4 regions of the Promicromonospora sp. NPDC050249 genome follow, and region 2 is predicted to be linked to each of the others. Evidence: riboswitches for the same ligand, from Rfam matches in the RefSeq annotation. Region 2 holds a riboswitch; each other region holds the start of a gene.

Region 1 (3,801 bases), on a different contig from region 2:
GCGGGCTCCGGCGGCCGCCAGGAGAACCCGGGGATGCTCGGTCGCGACGCCCCACGGGCCGGACTCGTCGCCGGCGTCCGGCTCGGCGAACGGCCAGCTGAGGTCGCGGTGGAAGATGTGACCGCCCGGCAGCCCGACCTCGCGCTCCAGGTCGACCGGGGTGCGCACCTCGAGGCACGGGGCACCGTCGGCGTCGAGCGCGAGCACGTCCTCGATCGGCTCGGCCAGCACGGAGTCGAGGGACGCGAGCGTGGCCCGGAGCGCCTGGTCGCGGGCGGCGTCGGGTGCGGCGCGGAAGAGCCGTGCCGGCATGTGCAGCCCGAACAGCGTGATGGTCTGCGCGTCCGTCGCGGCGAGCTCCGGCCCGAGGATGGTCCGGTCGGTGAGCGTGTGGCAGTAGATCTCGCTGGGCGGCAGGTCGGGGATGCGCCCGGCGGCGGCCTGCGCGTGCGCTGCCTGGAGCTGGGTCAGGGACTCGTTGACGTGCAGGGTCCCGCTGAACGCCGCGACGGGGTCGACGTCGTCGCGCAGTCTGGGCAGGCGTGTCAGCAGCATGTTCACCTTGAGCTGGGCGCCCTCGGGATGGTCGGCAGTCGGCGCGGCGTCGCCGCCCAGCAGCCGGTCCAGCTCCGCCGGGGCGCACGCCGCGAGCACGTGCCCGGCAGTGACTCCCTGGGTCCGCCCCTCGGCGTCGGTCCAGGCGACCTCCGCGCCGGAACCGCCGGAGGCCCCGGGATCGACGGCGGTGACCGTCGCCGAGGTGACTATCGTCGCGCCGGCCGCGACCGCGGCGTCGCGCAGGGCGCCCGATACGGCGCCCATGCCGCCCACCGGCACGTCCCAGTCGCCGGTCCCGTTGCCGATGACGTGGTAGAGAAAGCACCGGTTCTGCCGCAGGGACGGCTCGTCGACGTCGGCGAACGTCCCGATCAGGCCGTCGGTGGCCGCTACCCCGCGGACCACGTCGTCGGCGAACGTGCGGCGCAGCACCTCCCCGAGGGGCTCCTCGAAGAGCGCGCGCCAGGCCTCCTCGCCCACCCCGTCGACCACCAGATCCCGGACGACCGACCGCGGGAGCAGGGGTTCGGTGAGCGTCGGCGCGAGCCGGCGGGCCACCTCGGCGGTCATGGCGTAGAAGCGGCCCCAGGCCTCGAAGTCGGCGTCCGAACCGGTGAGCCGCCGGAACGAGGCGCGCGTGGCGCCGTCGTCCTGGCTGTCGACGAGAAGACCGCCGTCGGCAACCGGTGTGTACGAGGACCAGCGGCGGCGCTTCAGCGTGACGGGCAGTCCGAGCTCGTCGACCACCCGGCGAGGCAGGAGCGAGACGAGGTAGGAGTAGCGCGAGAGCCGCGCGTCCACCCCGGCGAACGGGCGGGCCGAGACGGCGGCGCCGCCCACGTGGTCCGCACGTTCGAGGACGAGGACGGACCGGCCACCACGGGCCGCGTAGGCCGCCGCGGTGAGGCCGTTGTGACCCCCGCCCACGACCACGACGTCGTATCTGGAACGCATCGAATCGGTCATGGACGCCATAGTGGCATGGGGCACAGATTGCCAAGAGAGTTCCATCACAGGTCGCTATGTGACCTAATCGTGACATTTGCGCGAGGGGCAGGTACGGTCGATCTCGCCTCTCCAGCAACGGGGAGGTCCAGGTCCGGACGCCGAACCCTGTCACCGGACCTTGGCAGCCAGAACCGTGACAGGGGCGGGGGAACCAAGTAAGCGGGCACGCGAGTGTCCTTGGGGTAAAGCCTCCTTGTGAGGCCGGGTGAATCGCTCTCCCATCCGAACCCGACAGCTCACTTCGTAGGCGTCCGAGGAGATCACTGGTGACCGTACTCACCGACCGCACCCACGACTGGGCGGACGACCAGGCAAACCGTCCCAGCAACCGGGGCAGGCACCGCGCCGACGGCCCCGCGCTCACCCCCTTCACCGCACTGACCCAGACCGCCGCCGAGAATGCTGCCCGGACCGGCGCCATCGCGGTCGTCACGTCCGGCATGCTGGCGTCGGTCTTCACCCAGACCGCCCACACCGCGCCCGCCGAGACGCACACGCAGGCCGCGCTCGCCAACGCGACGCCGGTCAGCAACACCATCAGCAACACGGTCGACAGCACGACCCGCGCCGGGTTCGCCGAGAACCTCGTGACGAAGGTCAAGGTCACCCAGGACGCCGACTTCTACGCCGAGCGCGGACGCGTGTCCGTGACGCCGTACGCCGAGACCAAGGCGGGCATCGCCGAGGCCAAGGCGAAGGCCGAGGCAGAGGCGCGTGCCAAGGCTGAGGCCGAGGCGAGGGCACAGGCCGAGGCCGAGGCAGCGGAAGCCGCAGCAGCGGCCGAGGCAGCCGCCGAGGCGGAGGCAGCTGCCGTCGCCGAGACGGTCGCCGACGCGTCCGGTCTGGGTCAGCAGGCCGTCAACCTCGCACTCGAGTACGTCGGTGTGCCCTACGTGTGGGGCGGAGCCTCCCCCAGCGGCTTCGACTGCTCAGGGCTCATCCAGTACGTCTACGGTCAGCTCGGCATCTCGATCCCCCACAGCTCGAGCGCGATCTCGACCATCGGGTACCAGGTCTCCGCCGCCGCCGCGCAGCCGGGCGACATCGTCTGGACGCCGGGCCACGTCGCCCTCTACGCGGGCAACGGCATGGTCGTCGAGGCCCAGCAGCAGGGCACTCCGGTGCAGTACGGCGAGATGTGGCAGAACAACCCGGTGTTCATCCGGGTGACGGGCTGACGCCTACCCCCACGCCGGACCACAGCTCAGGACCGCGAGGTGTGTCGCGCCAGCCCCTGGCGCGACACACCTCGTTCTCGTCCGGGGCTCGTCCGGGTACATGTCCGGTAACGTCCCGGGCGTGAAGATCCTCGTACCGGACGTGCCCTTCGACCTCGACTTCCCGGCCCTGCTGCCTGACGGCGGAGCCTCCTTCGCACCCGGCGGCACCAGCACCGTCGTCGCCTACGCGATGAACGAGCCGGTCCCCGAGGAGCACACCGACGCCGAGATGCTGGTCACCTGGTCCAGCCCGCCCAAGATCCTCGCCGACGCCGCCCGCCGGCTCCCCCGGCTGCGCTGGGTGCAGACCCTCTCCGCGGGGCCCGACGTCGCGCTGCGCGCCGGGTTCGGGCCCGACGTCGTCATCTCCTCCGGCCAGTCCCTGCACGACGACACCGTCACCGAGCACACCCTGGCGCTGGTCCTCGCGACGGTGCGCCGCATCGACGTCTCCCTCGCCGCACAGCGGGAGCACCACTGGGCCAAGGAGATCGCGTTCGCGCAGAGCGACCCGGTCACCGGCCGCGAGTACACGCTCGACGGCGCCCGCGTGACGATCTGGGGTTTCGGGTCGATCGCACTGCGGCTGGCCCCGCTGCTGACCGCGCTCGGTGCGCGGGTCACGGGCGTCGCCTCGCGTGCGGGCGAACGCTCCGGGTATCCAGTGGTGGGGCCCGACGGCCTGGACGCCCTGCTGGCGGAGACCGACCTGCTCATCTCGCTGCTGCCCGCGATCCCCACCACGCGGCACATCCTCGACGCCCGCCTGCTGGGCCTGCTGCCGCCGTCTGCCCGGTTCGTGAACGTCGGCCGAGGTGCGACGGTCGACGAGGGCGCGCTCGCCGACGCGCTGCGGTCCGGGCGGCTCGCCGGAGCGGCGCTCGACGTCATGGAGACGGAGCCCCTGCCGGAGGACTCCCCGCTCTGGGACCTCCCGAACCTGATCCTCACGCCGCACGTGGCCGGCGGCAGGCCGCGAGGCGCCGCCCGCTTCCTTGCGGACCAGCTCACGGCA
Region 2 (3,801 bases):
CGAGGCCCGAGGAGTAGATGTCGAGCGCCGCGCCGCCGATCAGCCCGGCCAGGGCCACCACGGCGAACGGGATGAGGAACCACGTCGGCAGGAGCGTGGACAGGGCACCGATCGGGTCGGCGCCGATCGCCGCGTTCAGCTCGGGGTCGGAGCCCGCGAGCAGCAGGCCGAAGACGAGCAGCACCACGGGGGCCAGGGAGGCGCCCAGCGTGGTCCAGCCCACGATCCGCGGGCCGGAGGCGGAGCGGGGCAGGTAGCGCGAGTAGTCGGCGGCCATGTTGACCCAGCCCAGGCCGAACCCGGTCATCATGAACACGAGACCGCCGATCACCTGCGGGGCGCCGCCAGCGGGGATCGCGGCGACCGTGGCCCAGTCGACGTGGTCGGCCACCAGGATGATGTAGACGACGGTGAGCACGGCGGTCAGGACGGTGATGATCACCTGGAGCCGCATCACGAGGTCGAACCCGAAGACGCCCGCGGCCACCACGATGCCCGCCACGACCACGAGGGCCACGATCTTGGTGACGGTTCCGCCGCCCCAGCCCAGCGCCCCGAGCACGGTCGAGGTCGCGAGCGTGGCCAGGGCCACGAGCACCGTCTCCCAGCCGACGGTGAGGATCCAGGACAGCAGGGAGGGCAGCTTGTTGCCGCGCACCCCGAACGCCGCGCGGGACAGCACCATGGTGGGCGCCGATCCGCGCTTGCCGGCCAAGGAGATGAACCCGCAGAAGAGGAACGACGCCACGATGCCGATCGCGCCGATCACCGTCGCCTGCCAGAACGAGACACCGAAGCCGAGCAGGTAGGAGCCGTAACCGAGCCCGAGCACTGACACGTTGGCCCCGAACCAGGGCCAGAACAGGCTGCGGGGCGAGCCGCGCCGCTCGGACTCGTCGATGGTGTTCAGGGCATTGGTCTCGACCGCCGTGGGGACGCTCATGGTGGCGATCCTGCCACCTGCCGGTGACACGCACGAGGACCCGCACCGTGTCGGTGCGGGTCCTCGTGATCCGGCTCAGTCTCTATCTATGTCGGCTGAGCCTGCGGCTCCGCTGCGGGCGCGTGCCTCGTTCCTCGGCCCGCACCCTCCGCTGCGCCTCCGGCTCAGCCGACGCGGATGAAGGTCGGGCTGTTCTGCCAGATCTCCGTGTAGCGCACGGTCTGGCCGGGGACCGGCGCCTCGACCTGCATGCCGTCGCCCGCGTAGATGGCGACGTGGCCGGGGCTCCAGATGAGGTCGCCCGGCTGGGCCTCGGCCTGCGAGACCGGCGTGCCGGCGTAGCGCTGCTCCGCGGAGGAGTGCGGCAGGTTGATGCCGATCTGCGCGTAGACGTACGACGTGAACCCGGAGCAGTCGAACCCGGCGGGCGTCGAGCCGGCCCAGACGTACGGCACACCGAGGTACTGCATGGCGATCGCGACGATCTCGGACCCGCCGGCGGAGGCCGGGACGGCCTCCTCGACGGGGGCGGCGGTCTCGACGACCTCCTCGACGACCTCCTCGACGACCGGCTCCGGCTCGGGGGCGGGGGTCACCTCGATGGTGCCCGTCTCCAGCGTGAACTTGCTGTCGGCCGCTACCTGCACGGCGGGTGCGGTGTTCACGGCCTCGACCACCGCGGCCCCGGTGACCGAGCCCTGCGACGTCTTGTTCAGGATGTCGAGCTCGGCGGTGGACGGGCTGTTGTCGGCCACCGGCGCGGCGTCCGCGGGAACGCTGAGCAGGGAGACAGCCAGGCCGGAACCGGCGACGACGAGCGCCCCGCGGCGGGCGGCACCTGAGATGCCCCGGGCCGCGGCACGGGAGAGGGGAGTCAGCGGCGTGATCGGTCTGCGGGCAGCACGGTGGCGCCCAGGCGTGCGAGTGGTCAAGAGCTTCTCCTGACGCCTACGAGGTGAGCTGTCGGATTCGGATCGGAGAATGACCCGGCCGCGTACTACCTGTGCGGCTTCACCCCAAGGACACCGTCTCGGTGCCCGCTTACGTGGTTCCCCCGTCCCTGTCTTTGTTCTGTGCAGTCTCGGGGCGGTGACAGGGCTCGGCGCCCACCTCGAGTGCCCGCGGACTTCCCGCGAACCGGAGCGACGCTAACCCCGTCCGGCCGAGAAGTCACAATCGCATCACGGCTCACGGGGTAGTTCGCGTCCTACTTGACCCGAATTGTCCCTATGAGGTAGGTCACTCCGCGGCGGGCGGAACGTTGTGATTCCGGGCGAACAGGTTGCTCGGGTCGTATTTCCGCTTCACCGCTGCAAGTCGCTCATAGGTTTTTGCCGGATAGACCGCCGCGACGTCGTCCGCGGTGGTCGTCCCGAGGAAGTTCGAGTACGCGCCGTCGACGTGCGGGGCGAGCCTCGCCCAGATCGCCGCGAGGCCAGGGCGAGCGGCCTCGATCACGGGCTTCGGGCCGCCGGCCACCGTCGCGACCAGCAGTTCCGCACCGCGGTGCGCGTACGCCGTCGCGTCGTCGGGGACCCGCGACACCGCGCCGCCGACGCTGCGGATCGCAATCGACGGCGAACCCGCCGACGTGCCGACCTCGGCGAGGATCCGCAGCGCGTCGGGCACCGACTCCCGCTCGACGAAGCCGCTGTGGCCCAGCAGCTCGAGACCCGGCGGCAGTGCGGCGCCCTCCACGAGGATGTCGGCGTAGGCGTGCGGCGCGACGTCGTCCTCCAGCACCGTCCCGAGCCGGCGGATCGGGTCGAGTGCCCTGGCCGCGAGCTCCGGGTCGTCGCCGTCGAACGCCACGTGGATCTCGAGGGGTGCCTCCGGGCCGCCCGCGAACGGGTTGGCCAGGTTCGCGATCGAGGTGAGCTCTTCCGGCGCCGTGCGGAGGTGGTCCGCCCACCCCTGGAGCACGACGGCGGTCTCCGCGACGGGGAACGTGATCTTCCCGAAGAAGACGTCCGTCGTCGGGTGCGCCACGAACTCGAAGGAGGTCACGACACCGAGGTTGCCGCCGCCCCCGCGGATCGCCCAGAACAGCTCGGGGTTCTCGTCGGCGCTCGCGGGCACGACCGCGCCGTCGGCGGTCACCAGCCGCGCGGCCACCAGGTGGTCGAGGGTCAGTCCGTGCTTGCGGACCTTCCAGCCGATGCCGCCGCTCAGGGTCAGCCCGCCGACCCCGACGCTCTTGGTGTCACCGGAGGAGATCGCGAGGCCGTGCGGCGCCAGGGCGTCGGCCACCTGGCCCCAGGTCGCGCCGCCGCCGATCCGGACGAGGTGGCGGTCCTCGTCGATCACCTCGACGTCGGCGAGCCCGCTCAGGTCGATCACGATGCCGCCGTCGTTGGTGCCGAAGCCGGGAAAGCTGTGGCCGCCGCCGCGCACGGAGAGGGCCAGGCCCGACCCGGCGGCGAACTGGACCGCCGCCTGCACGTCGCCGACCGTCTTGGGGCGCAGGACGAAGGCCGGGCTGCCCGCGACCAGCTTCGCGCGGCTCACCGCCTCGTACTCGGCCGCTCCCGGCTCGATGACGTCGCCGCCGAAGTCACGGCGGAGGTTCTCGATCGCTGAGGTCATGGGATTCCTTCCACAGGGGGTGCGTGGTGCACCCGATGTGGAAGAGACTCCCCAGCTCCGAGAGATGTGACCGCGAGGGGTGTGGCGCCCGCCACACCGACGTCGGGCGGAGCCCGACTCCGCCAAAGGTCGTAGGCCAAGTGCGTGCTCGCGGGCGATGTGCCGCCACCGCCCGCCCGACAGGCTGGTGTCGTCCGGAAGAAAGCCTCCGGACCAGCCCGAACACCCGCCGAGCGCGAGGAGCGCGACGATGTTCCCGTCCTATGAGCTAC
Region 3 (3,801 bases), on a different contig from region 2:
AACCACCTGCGGCACGCGCTGTTCTTCGGCTCGGCCGACGGCGTGCGCGAGCACATGCGCAAGCACCGCGAGATCCTGGCGCCCAAGTTCGAGGCAGTGGCACAGATCCTGAACGAGCGCCTGGGCGGGTACGGCATCGCGTCGTGGACGGAGCCCAAGGGCGGCTACTTCGTGTCGCTCGACGTCGCTCCGGGTACCGCGTCCCGCGTGGTGCAGCTCGCCAAGGAGGCGGGGATCGCGCTGACGCCTGCGGGCGCCACCCACCCGTACGGCAAGGACCCGGAGAACAAGAACGTGCGCCTGGCCCCGTCGATGCCCCCGCTGGACGAGGTCCGCACGGCGATGGACGGCGTGGCGACCTGCGTCCTCCTGGCCGCCGCGGAGGCGGCCTCGAAATAGAACCACCGCGAAGGAGAACGACGGCGAAGGAGAACCCCAGCGAGCGGCAACCCGCTTCGCTGGGGTTCTCCTTCGCCGCAGTTCTACTTCGGCGGTGCGGCGTGGTCAGTCCGTGCAGTGCTTGTTGACCACGAGCACCGGGCATGCCGCGTGGTGCAGCACCGCCTGGCTCGTGGAGCCCAGCAGCAGCCCGCGGAACCCGCCTCGGCCGCGTGACCCCAGAACCACCAGGTCCGACGCCGTCGAGAACTCCGTCAGCAGCTCCGCGCCGGTACCGTCCAGCACGATCCGCCGGATCCGCAGGCCGGGGTTCTGTGCCTCGTACTTGTCGACCAGGACGTCCATGCCGGCCCCGATGTCGGCGAGCACCTGCTCACGGTCGATGTTGGACGGCAGCCACGCGAGCATCCCGCTGTTCCCCACGGGCACGCCGGTGACGGCGGTCAGCTCCGCCCCCCACGCGTTCGCCTGCAGGATCGCGTGCTGCAGCGCCCGCTCGGCCTGCGGCGACCCGTCCACGCCGACGACGATCCGGCGCACCTCCCGGATCTCGGCCGCCCCTGGCGCCGTCGTGCTCGTCTCGGCGTCCGCTCCCGACGCGGAGCCCTGCACGGTCCAGGAGACACCCCTGTTCGCCTCGGCGCGCAACGGGACCACGACGACGGGGCACCGCGCGTGCGCGGGCAGCGCGGACGACACGGTGCCCAGCAGCCGCTCGGTGAACCCGCCACGGCCGCGCGTACCGACGACGGCCAGCCCGTAGTCGCCGGACAGCTCCACGAGCACGCCCGCGGCGTCGCCGGTCGCGACCTCGGTCGTGGCGCGCACCCCGGCGTCCGCCACGCGCGCCTCCGCCTCGGTGAGGACCGACTTGGCACCCTCCTGGATGGTCGTGTCGTCGAGGGCGGCGTATCCGCCGTCGAGCGACGCGGCCGTGAAGGACGGCAGCGAATAGCTGCAGACGATGTGCAGCGCCCAGCCCACGCGGTGCGCGTAGGCGGTGGCCCAGTCCAGCGCGTGCAGGCTCGCGGCCGACCCGTCCACCCCGACCAGCACGACCTCGGATCGCGTCATCGCAAGACCTCTCTTCGCCCAAGCACCATTGCACTCCAACGCTACCGGCGGCACGCGCGTTATGGGTAACCAGAGGCAAAAAGACTGCAGAACGAAGGCAAAGCAGAGATCCGCGAAGTAGAGCGCCTGTCCGGGTCTCCCTGGTGACACCAGGGAATTTCGGACAGGCGCTCTACTTCGCGGATCTCTGCGGTGCGGTACTACGCGGCTGGGATCAGCCCAGGCGGATGAACGTGGGGTTCGACTGCCAGATGGTGCGGAAGTCGACGACGGTGCCCGGCTTGGACGCGTCGATCATCGTGTTGCCACCGGCGTAGATCGAGACGTGCCCGGGGGTCCACATCAGGTCGCCCGGCTGAGCCTCGGACGCCGGCACCTGGGTGCCGTAGCTGGCCTGCGACGACGACGAGTGCGGCAGGTTGATGCCGAGCTGCCCGTAGACGTACTTGGTGAAGCCGGAGCAGTCCATACCGCTCGGGCTGGAGCCACCGGAGACGTACGGCACGCCGATGTAGCGGCTCGCGATCGAGATCACGGAGTTGCCGATCGCCGACGCGGGGATGTCGACCGAGCTGGAGACGGCGCTGGCGGCTGCCTCGGCGGCCTCAGCAGCCTCGGCGGCGGCAGCCTCAGCCGCCTCCTCCGCCTCGTTCGCGGCGAGCTCTGCCTGGTAGTCCTCGTTCTCGGCGGCCGAGACCACGGAGACCGCGGACTTCTCGACGTTGAGCTCTGCGTCGGGTGCGACCGACACGACGGGTGCGTTCGACAGCGCCTCACGGGCCTGCGTCGCCAGCGCGTTGAGGTCGACCGAGTTCATCTTCGCGTGGCCGGTCTCCACCGGAGCCGCCTGAGCGACCAGCGCGCCACCGAAGGTCGAGACGAGGAGCGCGCCACCAGCGGCTGCGACCGCGGTGCGGCGGCCTACTGCGGCGTTCTGAGCAAGTTCGGTGAACGGAGTCACTGGTCGTCGCGCAGCCCGATGGCGAGCGCGAGTCGTACGTGCAGTCACGTAGTACCTCTCCTTGAACGCCTTCGAGGTCAGCTGTCGGGTTCGGGTGGGAGAAATCACCCGGCCGAGCATCCCGAAGGAATACCCAGCTTCACCCCGAGGACGCACCCTGGCGCCCATTGGTGGGTCCCCCGCCTCTGTCATGCGGTCGTCTTGGGGCCCCGGCCGGTGACAGAGTTCGGCGTCCGTCCGAGGACCCCCACGAATAACTCCGTGGGAGCGGTCCGAACGTACCGGACCTCACCCTCGATGTCACGTTCCGGCAACGACTGCCAGGGCGTGTCGCACGAGGGGTTTCGCTTTTCAGACAAAGGGGACGTCAATCCGACGACAGCTGGACGACCGAGAGGCCCGCGAGGGGTCCGATCAGACCGTCGCGACGAAGAGGTGGCGGGCCACGTCCTCGCCGAGCTCGAGCGCCGTACCCGCGCCGTCGACGGCCACCGTGAAGGTCCCGCCGCTGTGCTCAGCCGTGATGCGGGAGCCGGGCACCAGGCCGGCCTCGGACAGGCGAGCGAGCAGCTCGATGTCCGTCTGCAGCGGCTCCGCGATGCGGGTGAGCGACGCCGCGAGCGGCTCGCCCTTGACGCCCTTCTTCGCCGCCGCCTCGAACGCGGCGGGCAACGAGATCACACCGGTCAGGAACGGCACGTCGGTGTATTCCTCGCCGAGCTCCGACAGCCCGGGGATCGGGTTGCCGTACGGGTCGTGGTGCGGGTGGTCGAGCAGGCCGACAAGGCGCTTCTCCACCAGGTCGCTCATCACGTGCTCCCAGCGGCAGGCCTCGACGTGCACGTGCTCCCAGTCGAGCTTGATGACGTCGGTCAGCAGCCGCTCCGCGAGGCGGTGCTTGCGCATCACGCGCATCGCCTTGTCGTGTCCCAGCTCCGTAAGCTCGAGGTGCCGGTCGCCCGTCACGATCACGAGGCCGTCGCGCTCCATGCGGGCGACGGTCTGCGACACCGTCGGTCCGGAGTGCCCCAGCCGTTCCGCGATGCGCGCACGCAGGGGCGTGATGCCCTCCTCGTCGAGCTCGTAGATCGTCTTGAGATACATCTCGGTGGTGTCGATCAGATCCGTCACGTCAGCTCCCGTCATGCGCACAGCCGCCCAGTCGCCCTGGACACGTGCGGCCCGGGCGTCGGCCCAGGTTCTAGTCTAGTTCTGTGCCACTGACAATCCCGCCACACCTGCTGCCCGCCGACGGCCGATTCGGCTCCGGCCCCTCCAAGGTGCGCCCGGAACAGGTGGATCATCTCGTCGCGAACGCGCACGTGCTCGGCACGTCACACCGGCGGGCGCCCGTGAAGAACCTGGTG
Region 4 (3,801 bases), on a different contig from region 2:
CAGCGGCGTCGACGAGTTGCCTGCCGCCGCGACCGTGAGCACCCCGCGCTCACGGGCGTACGCGATGGCGTCGCGCATCAGGGTGTCGACGCCGATGATCGTCAGCAGCTGCCCGCCAGGGGCGGAGCCCAGCGAGAGGTTGATGACGTCGGCGCCGTTGTCGGCGGCCCACCGGATGCCGTCCGCGATGTCCTGGGACGAGCCAGAGCCCCCCTCGAGGACCTTGACCGGGAGGACCTTGGCGCCGGGGGCCACACCCGCGACGCCTATGCCGTTGTCGGCCGCGGCGGCGACGATGCCTGCCACGTGCGTGCCGTGCTCGTCCCCGTCGTTCTGGCCGTCGGGGCCCCTGAAGTCCCCCTCACCGCACGGGCGCACGTCCGCACAGCCGGAGAAGGTGGCGCCCGGCAGGAGCTGGCCGGCGAGGTCCGGCTGGTCGAAGTCGACGCCTGTGTCGACGACGGCCACCACCGCGCCCTCGCCGGTACCGGCCGACCAGGCGGCCTCGGCGTTGATCTGGTCCAGGCCCCACTGCTTGTCCCGCAGGGGGTCGTTGGTGGCGGCCTGCGCACCGGGTGCCACGGCGACGAGCACCGCCACGACGAGTGCCGCGGAGGTGGCGACGCCGGCGAATGGCTTCCTGTTCATATGTGCCCCCGTTGTTCGCTCGTGGGCCGGATACCTACGAACTAGGACAAAACTATGGGGACCGGACAAGCGTCGAACAGGCCCTGCGACGCACGGCGGGTGAAATTTACATGATCGCAATCAGTGCGGGCTGCCGCCTCAGGCCCACGCCCCGGAGAGCTCACCCTCGTCCGCCGCTTGCCGGGAGAGCCGGAGCGCTGCGATCGCCGCACCGAGCAGCAGGGCGACCACCCAGGCGCCCAGCTGGTGCCTGTCGGGCACCATCGCCGCCGAGGCGAGCTCGTGCGCCACGATCGCCGCCGCGGACAGCGGGTCCTCCGTGAGCGCGGAGCCCGGCCAGATGTTCTCCTGCACGGCCAGGAGGGCCGGCCCGGCCGCTTGCAGCACCCACACGATGCCCGCGGTCGGCAGCCAGCCGAGCAGCTCGATCGGTCGGCTGTCCACCGCCAGGCCGAACGCGATACCGAGCGCCACGGCGAAGGTCCACCACGTGCCGGTGGGAGACACCAGGTTGCCCGGCACCAGACCCCACAGCCAGCCGTCCAGGAGCACGACAGGCAGGGCGAGCGCGGGCCCGCGCAGGGCGGCCGGGCCCAGGGCCGTCAGGAGGCCGGCGGCCAGCCCTACGACCCCGGCAGCCACCGTGACGACCAGCATCCCGAGCGGCGCCGCGTCACCCGGAGCACTGCCGCGAAGCGCGAGCAGGCACGAGGCACCGCCCGCCACGGACATGGCGAGCAAGGTGCCCGTCGTCGCGGCAGCCGCGCCCGCCCTCGCCGAGGCCGGGATGCCCGCCGTGAGACCACCGAGGAGCCCCCCGATCAGCGCCATGACGACCAGGCCGACCACCGCGTCGTCGGTGGTGATCGGGATGGGCAGGAATTCGGCAGAGCGCACCACCGAGGCCTCGGTAAGGCCTATGACCTCGTACAACGCCTGCAGGAGCCACGGCAGAAACCCGCACACCCACCAGACGACGGCACTGATGGGAAGCACCCACCAGGCGGAGACGCGATATGCGCTTTCACCCATGCCGCCGAACGGTAGCCGATGTATGTGATGTCGGTCATAGCCCATGAAGACCGGAACGGCGCAAATCTGCGCCTTCGGCGGGTGAGACCGGAATGCGTAACCCGATCGTGACTTTTCTGGGGAAGGTGTGTACTTTGACTTCTGCCCCACCACATCGGTGGGGCCGTGAGCCGGACGCCGAATCCTGTCACCGGTTCATGACCAGACGTTCGAGACAGGAGCGGGGGACCCACCTTCCCGGGCGACAGCACCATCGTCGCCCTCGGGGTGAAGCCGGACGGAACCCCCCAGTAGCCGTGCGGCCGGGTGTGTACTCCTACCCGAACCCGACAGCTGACCTCGCAGGCGGTACAGGAGACATTTAGGTGACGAACTCCCTTCGCGGACGGCATCGTGACAGCCGGCCGGCCATGACACCGCTGAGCATCCTCGCTCGTACCGCCACAGAGAACGCAGGCACCGTAGCCCGCCGAGGAGCCATCGCCGCAGCAGCCGGTGGCGTCCTGATCTCGACCATCGCGACCACGGCCCACGCGGCCCCCGCCATGGACCTGAAGACCGACGTGAAGTCCGCCAAGCTGAACACGGTCGACCTGCGCTCCCTCACCGCGGTGGCCAAGCAGGCAGTTGCCGGGGCCCCCACGGTCACCGTCCCGTCCGACGCGAAGATGCCGATCGAGATGGAAGCCCTTGGCACCTCCTCGGGCGCCGACGGCAAGAAGGGCGGCGGTCCCGCCGTTGTCTCTGTCGACGCGCCGGACCCCGTCCCGGTCGGCGAGCAGGCCATCAACGTCGCGTTCAACTACCTCGGCATCACGTACGTGCTGGGCGGTAACTCGCCGGCCGAGGGCATGGACTGCTCCGGCCTCATCCAGTACGTGTACGCGCAGCTCGGCGTGAACCTGCCGCACTCGTCCGGCGCGATGCTCAGCTCCGGCTACCAGGTCACCTACCCGGAGCCCGGCGACATCGTCTGGACGCCCGGCCACGTGGCCCTGTACGCGGGCGACGGCATGATCATCGAGGCGTGGGCCGCCGGCATGCCGGTGCGCTACACCGAGATGTGGCAGAACAGCCCGACGTTCATCCGCGTCGTCTGAGCCGAAGGTGCAGCGCAGGGTGCGGGCCGAGGAACGAGGCACGCGCCCGGAGCGGGAACGCAGGCTCAGGCGACACAGATAGAGCCTGAGCTATCGCAGCACATCGACCGCAGTACATCGTGAGGCGTCGCCTCCGCGCCGGGTTTCCGCCCGACGCCGGAGGCGGCGCCTCTCGCGTGTCCGGGGTCGCTCACTCCGGCCAGTCGCAGTAGTCCGCGACGAAGGAGAAGAAGTCGGAGCGTGCGGTGTCTGGCATCGGCACGTAGACAGGCTCCTGCGGGACGCCGCCGACGCGTGCGGACACCGGCAGGAACGTGCCCCGCTTGTCCTCGGCCACCGCATGGACGTCGCAGCGGGCGGGCACCACCGCCAGGACCACCTCGCCGGATCCTTGTCCCGCCAGGTCCTGGCCGGCCCAGCCCGAGACGTCGCCACCCGGGTCCGCACTGCTCATCAAGGTCGTCCCGGCGATCCGGTCGAGGGTGACCTCCGGACCGCCGTCGACCCGCTCGATCCGCAGGGTGACCAGGGCGATCAGCTCACCGTCGCGCGTCTCGACGGGGACGTCGGGATCAACGGTGAGGTCAGCGCCGGCCGCAACGGCCGCGGTCGAGCAGTCGACCGCGTGGTTCCGGGCGAGGTGTCCGACGGGATCGCTCACCTCGTCGACGAGGACGTCGGTCGTGGGACCCAGGTCGTCGCCCTCGCCGAGGGCGAGCGTGATCGTGGCGGACGGCGGGGCCGTCGCGGCGCCGTCCTCCGCCGCCGCCAGGTCTGCGCACCTCGCCTCGCCCAGCCCCACGTAGACGGCGCGCGTGGCGCCGGGCCGCAGCACGAGGGTGCGTCCCTCCTTCATGGGATGTGACGGCCCGAACTGCACGGCCCGCAGGGCCCCGGAGAGGAGGGTCAAGGTCTTGTCGGAGTCGTTGGTGACCTCGAGCCGGATCTCCCGCTCGGCGTACTGCTCGCGGCCCTGCGCCACCTCGACGCTCAGCTGAGAGGCGACGTCGTCGGGCACCGC

What was found. Region 2 has a riboswitch for cyclic di-AMP ahead of AB0I32_RS25385 (NlpC/P60 family protein). Riboswitches for the same ligand answer to the same signal wherever they lie in the genome.
Region 1: linked by a shared signal. The riboswitch ahead of AB0I32_RS09620 (NlpC/P60 family protein) and the one ahead of AB0I32_RS25385 (NlpC/P60 family protein) in region 2 are both predicted to bind cyclic di-AMP.
Region 3: linked by a shared signal. The riboswitch ahead of AB0I32_RS19255 (NlpC/P60 family protein) and the one ahead of AB0I32_RS25385 (NlpC/P60 family protein) in region 2 are both predicted to bind cyclic di-AMP.
Region 4: linked by a shared signal. The riboswitch ahead of AB0I32_RS06950 (C40 family peptidase) and the one ahead of AB0I32_RS25385 (NlpC/P60 family protein) in region 2 are both predicted to bind cyclic di-AMP.

The regions. Positions count from the first base shown of each region.
Region 1 covers NZ_JBFAKY010000009.1:76,776-80,576, forward strand. The annotation lists gene AB0I32_RS09615 (NAD(P)/FAD-dependent oxidoreductase) at 1-1,512, opposite strand, end outside; cyclic di-AMP (ydaO/yuaA leader) riboswitch at 1,653-1,832, shown strand; gene AB0I32_RS09620 (NlpC/P60 family protein) at 1,833-2,744, shown strand; gene AB0I32_RS09625 (phosphoglycerate dehydrogenase) at 2,866-3,801, shown strand, end outside.
Region 2 covers NZ_JBFAKY010000050.1:6,855-10,655, forward strand. The annotation lists gene AB0I32_RS25380 (cytosine permease) at 1-943, opposite strand, end outside; gene AB0I32_RS25385 (NlpC/P60 family protein) at 1,108-1,875, opposite strand; cyclic di-AMP (ydaO/yuaA leader) riboswitch at 1,875-2,058, opposite strand; gene AB0I32_RS25390 (FAD-binding oxidoreductase) at 2,183-3,529, opposite strand; gene AB0I32_RS25395 (serine hydrolase domain-containing protein) at 3,780-3,801, shown strand, end outside.
Region 3 covers NZ_JBFAKY010000024.1:62,779-66,579, forward strand. The annotation lists gene AB0I32_RS19245 (aminotransferase class I/II-fold pyridoxal phosphate-dependent enzyme) at 1-399, shown strand, start outside; gene AB0I32_RS19250 (universal stress protein) at 505-1,473, opposite strand; gene AB0I32_RS19255 (NlpC/P60 family protein) at 1,688-2,434, opposite strand; cyclic di-AMP (ydaO/yuaA leader) riboswitch at 2,485-2,676, opposite strand; gene AB0I32_RS19260 (metal-dependent transcriptional regulator) at 2,849-3,565, opposite strand; gene serC (phosphoserine transaminase) at 3,649-3,801, shown strand, end outside.
Region 4 covers NZ_JBFAKY010000006.1:190,602-194,402, reverse strand. The annotation lists gene AB0I32_RS06960 (S8 family serine peptidase) at 1-648, opposite strand, end outside; gene AB0I32_RS06955 (hypothetical protein) at 787-1,680, opposite strand; cyclic di-AMP (ydaO/yuaA leader) riboswitch at 1,846-2,043, shown strand; gene AB0I32_RS06950 (C40 family peptidase) at 2,091-2,780, shown strand; gene AB0I32_RS06945 (hypothetical protein) at 2,971-3,801, opposite strand, start outside.